Regions from separate parts of the Danxiaibacter flavus genome, predicted to be linked through region 2. Evidence: riboswitches for the same ligand, from Rfam matches in the RefSeq annotation. Region 2 holds a riboswitch; each other region holds the start of a gene.

Region 1 (3,283 bases), on a different contig from region 2:
ATACAATGCTTTTAATTCGGGCATTATTTCTTTGCAAGGTCCGCACCAGGTACCCCAGAAATCAATCAATGTATACTTTCCACTCTTCCCTATAGTGAAAGTACGACCATTAGAAATGTCAGTCGCCTGTATTGGAAATGCATATTGCCCAGGCTCAATACCATAGTGTAGGGCGTTATCTGTAAGTTCTTCCAGGCTTATTGTATCGCCGCCTTTTGAAACTACAGCAAAACGAAAGGATTTAGATGAGAAATAAATAGTGTCTCCAACCTTGTATTTTACCGGATGCTCTTTTGGATTTTTAAATGGCTCATTTGCATTATTTATAAACAAAATTGCGGATTCACGATTATACTCAGCTGCAAAAAAAGAAGCGCATAAAGCAAACTTGAATTCAATGCTGTCAACTATAAAATTTCCAACGTGATAATAAGGAAAAACAACTATCCCGTCAGTGTTAATTGGTGTAATTGCATACTTAGCAATAACATCACGCTTCCGATGAATTTCTCCATCATACAAATCCACATTTTTTATTACAACAGAGTTTTTAAAAGTGTCCAAGCGCTGCAATTCTTCGTTTTCGAAATTCCCATCATTGTCAGTATCAAAACAGATCCACTTATATTTTGATCCATAAATTAAAGCAACTTTAAATGAACTGTTCAACTCCGTTTTCTCGTTTATTGAAGACGAAATGCCTGACAAATCCTGTAACTGAACTGTGCCAACTTTTACTGAATCTATTGTGTTAATAGACGAAAATTTCACTCCATCACCGCGTTCATTAAAATGCACAACTAAGCCGTTGGCACCATAAGGAACTGTGTCCGTTATATAATTTTTTAAAACGATTTTCTGATAAGAACGGGCAGACTGCTTACATGATGAAATTACAAATAGACATGCAACAGCAATTCGCACCCTACTTAACACAGTAGTGTTGATCATAAACAAAAATTATACAGATATTTAAATCGAAAGACCAGCTGATCAGGTTCAGGCAACACAAGGATTAGGCAGCAAAGTGTAATCAGCAGAAATTCAATTTAAGCATAATTTTAAAATAATCTACCCCCATTTTTTTCTCATTTCTTTTTTTCTTAAATAAAACTTCTATTTTCGCAGTGCTTTAGGGGTGCCGTAAACACGGCTGAGATTATACCCTTTTTAACCTGATCAGGATAATGCCTGCGAAGGGAAAAGTGCTCATCTGAGTTCTCTGTTTTTGTATTTCCTAAAGTTTATTGTTCATTTTTCTTTTCACCTTAAACAAGATGCCATGAATATTTTGCTGAACAGCAAACCGCAGGAAATTGCCGACCATCTGACACTTTCCCTCGCGCTGCAAGCCTTACAAATTAACTCCCTGAATGGTGTTGCCATCGCCGTTAACAATATTGTCATTCCAAAAAAAGATTGGGAATCTTATATACTGGAGCATAACGATGCATTGGTTATCATAAAGGCATCACAAGGAGGATGACACCTTCTCATCAATTAACCTTCTCATTTACACAACACTTATACAATATGCAAAAAGATAAAATACCATCTTCTTACGAGAACATGGAAATGCGTGCACCGCTTACCGGTTCGAGGAAAATATACATAACAGGCAAGTTGCATAACATCAAAGTGGCCATGCGGGAAATTGCATTGGGCGACAGCGTTCGCATTTCTTCCATAAAAGAAGAAGTAGTACCTAACGTACCCGTCACTGTGTACGATACCAGTGGCCCTTACACTGACCCGGATGTTGGCATAGATTTAAAGAAAGGACTGACAAGGCTTCGCGAAGAATGGATTGTACAAAGAGGTGATGTAGAAAAACTATCCGGATTTTCCTCCGGATACAGCAATAAACGGTTGAATGATGAAAAACTTAAGCCGTTACAATTTGAGCACATTCAAAAACCATATAAAGCAAAGTCGGGAAAAAATGTAACGCAATTGCATTATGCACGGAAAGGCATCATCACGCCTGAAATGGAATACATTGCCATTCGTGAAAATCAACAAATAGAAGCGTTATCCGATGAATCGCTAAGCCAACAGCATCCAGGCAATAGCTTTGGCGCCAACACCCCCTTAAAAAAAATTACACCTGAATTTGTGCGTGACGAAGTAGCTGCGGGAAGAGCCATCATCCCTTCTAACATCAACCATCCGGAGAGCGAACCAATGATCATTGGCCGTAATTTTTTGGTGAAGATCAATACGAATATTGGTAACTCTGTTGTTACCTCTTCCATTGAAGAAGAAGTGGATAAAGCTGTATGGAGCTGCCGTTGGGGTGGAGATACACTAATGGATTTATCGACCGGAAAGAATATTCATGAAACCAGGGAATGGATTATCCGCAATTGCCCGGTTCCTGTTGGCACTGTACCCATTTACCAGGCATTGGAAAAAGTGAATGGCAAAGCAGAAGACCTTACATGGGAGATCTTTAAGGATACATTGATTGAACAGGCTGAACAAGGCGTTGATTATTTTACTATTCATGCCGGCGTTTTACTCCGCTATATTCCACTTACTGCAAAACGTACAACAGGCATTGTTTCAAGAGGCGGAAGCATTATGGCAAAATGGTGCCTGGCTCATCATAAAGAGAATTTCTTGTATACGCATTTTGAAGAGATCTGCGAAATAATGAAAGCTTATGATGTAAGTTTTTCATTAGGCGACGGCTTGCGTCCCGGCTCAATTGCCGATGCCAATGACGCGGCTCAATTCGCAGAACTGGAAACGCTGGGTGAACTTACCAAAATTGCGTGGAAGCATGATGTACAGGTAATGATTGAAGGTCCCGGCCATGTCCCTATGCACCTGATAAAAGAAAATATGGATAAGCAATTGAAGGAATGTCATGAAGCGCCCTTCTACACATTAGGTCCTTTAACTACTGATATAGCACCGGGCTATGACCATATAACTTCAGCCATTGGCGCGGCCATGATCGGCTGGTATGGTACTGCCATGCTTTGCTATGTAACGCCAAAGGAACATTTGGGCTTACCTAATAAAAAAGATGTGAAGGATGGTGTTATTGCTTACAAAATTGCGGCACATGCCGCAGATCTTGCGAAAGGACATCCGGGCGCACAATACCGCGACAATGCTTTAAGTAAAGCCAGGTTTGAGTTTAGATGGGAAGACCAGTTTAATTTATCGCTAGACCCCGATACAGCCCGTTCCTTCCACGATGAAACATTGCCTGCAGAAGGCGCGAAAATTGCACATTTCTGTTCCATGTGCGGACCACATTTCTGTTCCATGA
Region 2 (3,283 bases):
TTTGTACCGCTTAACAGGTGAATACGTGAATAAGGACGCGGAGAAGTAACATCATGCTGCAGCATAATGGTCTTGCCGTTAATTGTGCGGATGATCGTAGTATTCATATCACCACGGTAAGGCTTGCCAACAAATTGATTGTAGAACGAATCGCTGGCAGCTCTCTTTTTAGCCTCTGCTCCCATTAGAAAATCATTGCTGGACATAGAAACCAGGTGATCAAAATTGTCTCCCCGGTTTATGTTCATGCATTGTGCAATCGGTCCAAGACCATGTGTTGGATACAGATTACCGTTTCTTGTGGCATTCTCTTTCAGCCTCCACATATCAGCATAGCCATTCTTATCAAAGTTGAGATCAAGCAGGTTGTGCAAATAAGCGCCTTCTGCATGAATCAATTCACCGAACATACCATTACGCGCCATGTTCAGGGTCAGTTGTTCAAAGAAATCATAGCAACAATTCTCAAGCATCATACAATGCTTTTTTGTTTTCTCTGAAGTCTCCACCAATTGCCAGCACTCATCTATTGTAACTGCAGCAGGAACTTCCGTGCAGGCGTGTTTGCCATTCTTCATTGCATATACAGCCATTGGCGTGTGGTAATGCCATGGCGTGCATATATACACAAGATCAATATCATTGCTTTCACACAATGCTTTCCAACCATCTTCACCGGTATATTCCTTTGCTTTCGGAATTCCGGCTTTCTCGAGGATTTTCTGCGCTTTTGCAACGCGATCAGCCTGTTTATCACACAAAGCTTTTATTTCAACACCTTCTATATAAGACATTCTTTGTACAGCACCAGGCCCTCTCATACCCAGACCAATAATACCAATACGAACTTTATCCAGTTTTGGAGCAGCATACCCGCTCATGTTAAATTGTTGTTTTCCGTTCTGAGGTGCTGCATCAAATGTTTCTTCTGCAACATTTGCAGACTTTCCAATGGAAGGCAAACCAACGGCAAGTACTCCTGAACCAAGAGTTATGTTGCGTAAAAAGTTTCTACGGTTAGATTTCATTACTACTTTTTTTGGTGTGTACAGTAAAACGCTAATTTCTTGAATAAACCCGAATAAAAATCACGGGAAAGCATATTAAGGCAAACGTTTGTGTAGAGCTGTCAGCTATCAGCTTTCAGCTTTGAGCTTTAAGGTATCAGGTATCAGGTGTCAGGTTAGTTTTTAACGCCGGGGGTTGTATTTGCGTATCCAGATCTTAATTTTAGCTATCAGCTATCAGCTTTTAGCTATGAGCCTTCCTAACCGGAAGCGTTGTCATACACATCTCATTTTCACTCATTCCATATTTGCACATTTGCATATTCTCTCATTTGCATATTCTCTCATTCGCACATTTGCATATCCCCTCATTTGCACATTCCATTGTCAATTTTCCCCGCCTGAACGATGTTAGTCGGGCAGGAACTTTCAATTGTCCATTCATAAAATTAAGGTTCTCCGCCTTAGGCTTTAAGCTTTAGGCTTTAAGCTTTTAGCTTTCACCTTTCCCCTGAATTCCTTATTTTGCATCCGCTTTAGGGGTGTTCCTTTTATGGAACTGAGATGATACCCTTGGTACCTGATACGGTTAATACCGTCGTAGGAAAAAGCAAAGGCTTTCTATGTTCCTTTCTTTGCACGGCCATCCTCCTATCGCGCTAAAAAAAGTTTCATGACAAAAGAATTATTATGGCAGCAGGTTGTGGCTGTTAAAGAAAGATCCCCGCTGGTACACAGCATTACGAACTATGTGGTAATGAATTTTAACGCCAACGCTTTACTGGCTGCCGGAGCCTCGCCAATAATGGCCCATGCTGCTGAGGAGATGGATGATATGGTAAATATTTCCGGTGCATTGGTAGTTAACATCGGCACATTGGACAGCAACTGGGTAAATAGCATGAAAATTGCTATTAAAGCAGCAGAAGCAAAGAACAAACCATGGGTACTGGACCCTGTTGGTGCAGGTGCTACCGCCTACCGGAACCAGGTTATCGCGGAATTGCTGGCGATACACAGGCCTGCGGTTATAAGAGGTAACGCTTCTGAAATACTTGCTGTTGCTAACGCTGAAAACAAAACCAGGGGTGTGGATAGCACTCATTCCAGCAATGATGCCATCGAAGCAGCCAAACAACTGAGCAATCAACTTAAATGCGTGGTTTGCATTTCAGGAGAAACGGACTATATCACCAGCAATGATATGGTTACCGGCTTGAAGAACGGGCATGCTCTTATGACCCGGATTACAGGAATGGGGTGTACCGCGTCTGCCCTGACCGGAGCGTTTTGTGCAGTTCAGGCAGATGCGCACCTGGCCACCTGCGCAGCAATGGCAATGATGGGAGTTGCGGGAGAGGTCGCAGTGAAAAAAGCAGGCGGACCAGCAACATTGCAAACGGCTTTTCTTGATGCGCTTTATACAATGGATGTAACAACTTTTATGGAAACTGTACACATTGTTTAACAATGGCGGAATTGATTTGAGCAACGTTTGGGACAATTAAACAAATAATATGGCATTTCCACATAAGCTTTATCTGGTAACAAATGAACTCGCCTGTAAAGGCAAAAAATTACTGGATGTTGTTGCTGCAGCTGTTAAAGGCGGCGTTGATATTGTACAGTTCAGGGACAAGCACGCCACTGAAGAAGTATTCACCAATACGGCAACCGAACTGCAATCCCTGCTTTCAAAAAACAACATTCCGCTTATCATAAACGATCGCTGGCAGGTTGCTCAATACATTCATGCATACGGCGTTCATGTAGGCAACAGTGATCTTTCACCGACTGCAATAAGAGCAGCATGGCCCCAATGCAATTGTCTTGGTTATTCTATTGAGTATGAAGAACAACTTAACAATACCGAAATAATACCTTCGGATTATCTTGGCATCAGTCCTGTTTTTAACACTTCCACAAAGGTGGACACGGTAAGAGAATGGGGACTTGATGGCATAAGATGGATGCGCAAAGCAACCACAAAACCCCTTGTTGCCATAGGCAACATCAACCTAACCAACGTGGCGGATGTTATAAAAGCTGGCGCAGATTGTGTTGCTGTAGTATCAGCTATCTGCAGTGCGGATGATCCGGAAAAAGCAGCTGCTATGTTGCGTAATGAAATTGAAAAAAACAGCAGATCATGACAGAGAAGAAATTTACTTATGCGCCGGTAATGACCATTGCCGGCTCTGACAGCGGTGGCGGTGCGGGCATACAGGCTGATCTGAAAACGTTCTCCGCATTGGGATGTTACGGTTGCAGCGCCA
Region 3 (3,283 bases), on a different contig from region 2:
AACATTGTTCAATCCGTAGTCAGTATAATTTCTTTTGCCTTTGTATTCCTCATAATAACCTTTGCCGTGCACGAGAAAAGTGGCAATGTTGAACGAAAGGTTATTGTTGATGGCCTGATTTACGAATAGCTGATAATGGTCCTGCTGGTAATTATCTGTTTGATTATCGTAAGGAGCTCCAGGCTTATCTGTTCCCAGTGAATTATACGTCCTATCTGTTGATAGCATACTTTCCGGAACTCCGTTCCATGCCTGGTATGTTTTTTCTTTACCGGAGATAATATTGAATCTTACAGACGTTTTTTTGTTTACATAAGCAGTAGAAAAATAGAATGACTGCAGGTTGCTGCTCGCCCTGTCAATATATCCGTCGCTGCTTATGCGGCTAAGACGTGCATCAACTGTAAAGTGATCATTGATCAAACCGCTTCCTACTTTGATGGTGTTTTTCCAACTGTTGAATGAGCCGTAGCTGTTATTGGACTCGGCATAAGCCTTGTCATTGAACTCATTGGTGCTAAGGTTAATTGTTGCGCCAAAAGTTCCTGAGCCATTGGTAGAAGTTCCTATACCGCGTTGAATTTGTATGGAGTTAACAGAAGATATTGCATCTGGCATATCCACGAAAAATGTGCCCTGACTTTCGGCATCGTTGTAAGGAATACCGTTTAACGTTACGTTGATGCGTGTTGCATCAGTACCCCTGATACGAATACCCGTGTAGCCAATGCCAGTGCCGGCATCTGAGTTAACCACAACGGAAGGTGTTTGGTTAAGGATAAAAGGAAGGTCCTGCCCAATATTATTTTTCTCGATCTCAGCTTTAGCAAGGTTGGTTTTCGTGAACGGGCTTTTGTCGGTTGCACGCAAAGCCTTTACCTCTAATGGTTCGAGGAAAAAATTGTTATCCTCCATAACGACATCAATAACAACATCGCTGTTGTCAACTGAAATATTTTTCGAAACCTTTTTCTTCCCGACAAATTCAAGATTAAGTGATCCCGATGAATTGTTAGAAAGTCCGGAGATGGCAAATGATCCATCTTCCTGGCTTATCGTTGACCGTGTTTTTCCTTTAACGTCGCTAAATACTGCACTTACACCTTTCAGTGCCTGGTGTTGTGTGTCGGTTACTTTTCCTCTGACGGAAAACTGTGCATGAACAAAAATAACAGTAGACAGAGCTGTTAGTGTTCCCAAAAGTTTCTTCATGTTCCTAATTTGTATTAATCAAATTTTGGGAACAGGGAATTGCTGTGGAGAGGACAAATAAAAGAAGTTCTTCGCCTTTCCCTTCGCAGGAATTACCCTGTTCAGGTTCTACGGGTATAATCTCAGCCTTCTTTCGAAAGCACCCCGAGGAAATCACCAACGGACCGCAGATTGCCGGTGATTTTTCAACCACAAAGTAACACCTCAAGTTCTATTCAAAACAAATATTAAAAGTTTGCATGCGAGAAAGCAAGCTTAAAGCCTAAAGCTCAAAGCCTAAAACTTAAGAGCTATACACAACTCTTGACGTGATTTTTTTGAGACTGAGCAAGCGAATGACGGGAAATTTGCCTTCTTAGCCAGTATTCAAAAACATGACAGTAAAAGTTTTAAGCTTTGAGCTTTAGGCTTTAAGCTTGAAACTACTTTTTTGTATCTTCCTGTAACCTTTTTCAAAAAAAATCGTTGAACAGCAAACATATATTCCTTATGAAGAAGTTTTTGATTTTGACAGGTTTACTTTTCCTGAGCATAATGGTGCTGAAAGCTCAAAACCTGGTTTACGACCCTAACGCCAGTATTAGAACCGTTGATAAATTTAACGGCGTGAGTGTAGGTGGCGGCATTAACCTGTATTTGTCACAGGGCAAAGAGCAGGGTGTTGCAGTTAGTGCTGGTGAGGATAAGTTTACGGCTAAAATAAAAACTGAAGTAAAAAATGGCGTCCTGAAGATCTACCTCGAAAATGGATTTTGGAACGGATGGAGCTGGGGTAATAAGAAAATCAAAGCATATGTAACTGTCACAGATTTGAACTTCCTTGACCTCAGTGGTGGCTCTGTGGGTAAAATTGCTGACCCCATAAACGTAAATAACCTGAAAATGGAATTAAGTGGAGGAAGCATTGCTGAAGGCAAGTTTACAGGGAACAGTTTAAACATAGATTTAAGTGGCGGCAGCATCGCGAAATTGGATGGCGCTTTTGACGCTGCAAGCATCGAAGCCAGCGGTGGTAGCATTTTTAAAGATTTTGCAATTGCCGTAAACAATTGTAATGTGGATGCGTCCGGAGGATCTGTGATCAACATCACCATCAATAAAGCGTTAAAAGCCGATGCCAGCGGAGGAAGTATAATCCATTACAAAGGAACAGGTGTTATTATGAGTGTTGATGCGAGCGGAGGTTCTAGCATTAAAAAGCAGGATTAGTTAATTGAAAATTGAAAGTTGACAATTGAAAATTAGGAATGGATGTATTTCATTATCAATTGTCAATTTTCCACTGTCAATTAAAAAATATTCTAGAATATTTTGGCTGGTAACAATTATCCCCCTACATTTGCAATCTCAAATCGCGAAGTAGAGCAGCGGTAGCTCGTCGGGCTCATAACCCGAAGGTCGGAGGTTCGAACCCTCCCTTCGCAACCAGAAGGCCTCGCAAGAGGCCTTAACTATTTAAAAACTAATCTGATAGGTTTTCATCTGTTAGAGGCCGTAAGGTATAAATGAATAATTGCAGAGCCTCTTAGAGGCTTTTGTGATTTATAATGGTTGTACCGGACGTTTGCACTTGCGGCAATCGTTTTGATTTGTTACTTTTTATTGTTGATTTGAAAATGAAAGCAGGTTTTGTAAACATATTTGGTAAACCTAATGCAGGCAAAAGCACTTTGCTTAATGCTTTGCTGGGCGAAAAACTTGCGATTGTTTCATCAAAAGTGCAAACAACAAGGCATCGCATTAAAGGTTTCTTAACAGAGCCGGGGAAGTACCAGGTGATCTTTTCAGACACACCGGGAATCATCGAACCCAAATACAAGCTGCACGAAAAAATGATGCACAGCGTAAAAAGTGCGTTGGAAGATGCGGATGTTGCCCTTTTGATCGTTGATGCAAATGATGATATACAGGAAAATCACCAGCTGTTCAGCTCACTTAAACTAAAAGTTCCTTCTATTGTTGTTGTAAACAAAGCTGACAAGGCATCGAAGGGCAAGCTGGAAGAAGTAATATCATTTTTTGGCAATCAACGGTATTGTAAGAAGATAGTTTCTATTTCTGCGTTGAAAAA

What was found. Region 2 has a riboswitch for thiamine pyrophosphate ahead of thiM (hydroxyethylthiazole kinase). Riboswitches for the same ligand answer to the same signal wherever they lie in the genome.
Region 1: linked by a shared signal. The riboswitch ahead of thiS (sulfur carrier protein ThiS) and the one ahead of thiM (hydroxyethylthiazole kinase) in region 2 are both predicted to bind thiamine pyrophosphate.
Region 3: linked by a shared signal. The riboswitch ahead of QTN47_RS24400 (TonB-dependent receptor) and the one ahead of thiM (hydroxyethylthiazole kinase) in region 2 are both predicted to bind thiamine pyrophosphate.

Annotation. Positions count from the first base shown of each region.
Region 1 is NZ_JAULBC010000009.1:86,134-89,416, reverse strand. It holds gene QTN47_RS23965 (TlpA family protein disulfide reductase) at 1-951, opposite strand, end outside; TPP riboswitch at 1,125-1,219, shown strand; gene thiS (sulfur carrier protein ThiS) at 1,283-1,486, shown strand; gene thiC (phosphomethylpyrimidine synthase ThiC) at 1,534-3,283, shown strand, end outside.
Region 2 is NZ_JAULBC010000001.1:960,387-963,669, reverse strand. It holds gene QTN47_RS03640 (Gfo/Idh/MocA family protein) at 1-1,028, opposite strand, end outside; TPP riboswitch at 1,536-1,631, shown strand; gene thiM (hydroxyethylthiazole kinase) at 1,681-2,475, shown strand; gene thiE (thiamine phosphate synthase) at 2,525-3,160, shown strand; gene thiD (bifunctional hydroxymethylpyrimidine kinase/phosphomethylpyrimidine kinase) at 3,157-3,283, shown strand, end outside.
Region 3 is NZ_JAULBC010000009.1:212,230-215,512, forward strand. It holds gene QTN47_RS24400 (TonB-dependent receptor) at 1-1,212, opposite strand, end outside; TPP riboswitch at 1,273-1,369, opposite strand; gene QTN47_RS24405 (head GIN domain-containing protein) at 1,702-2,421, shown strand; tRNA gene QTN47_RS24410 (tRNA-Met) at 2,566-2,640, shown strand; gene era (GTPase Era) at 2,802-3,283, shown strand, end outside.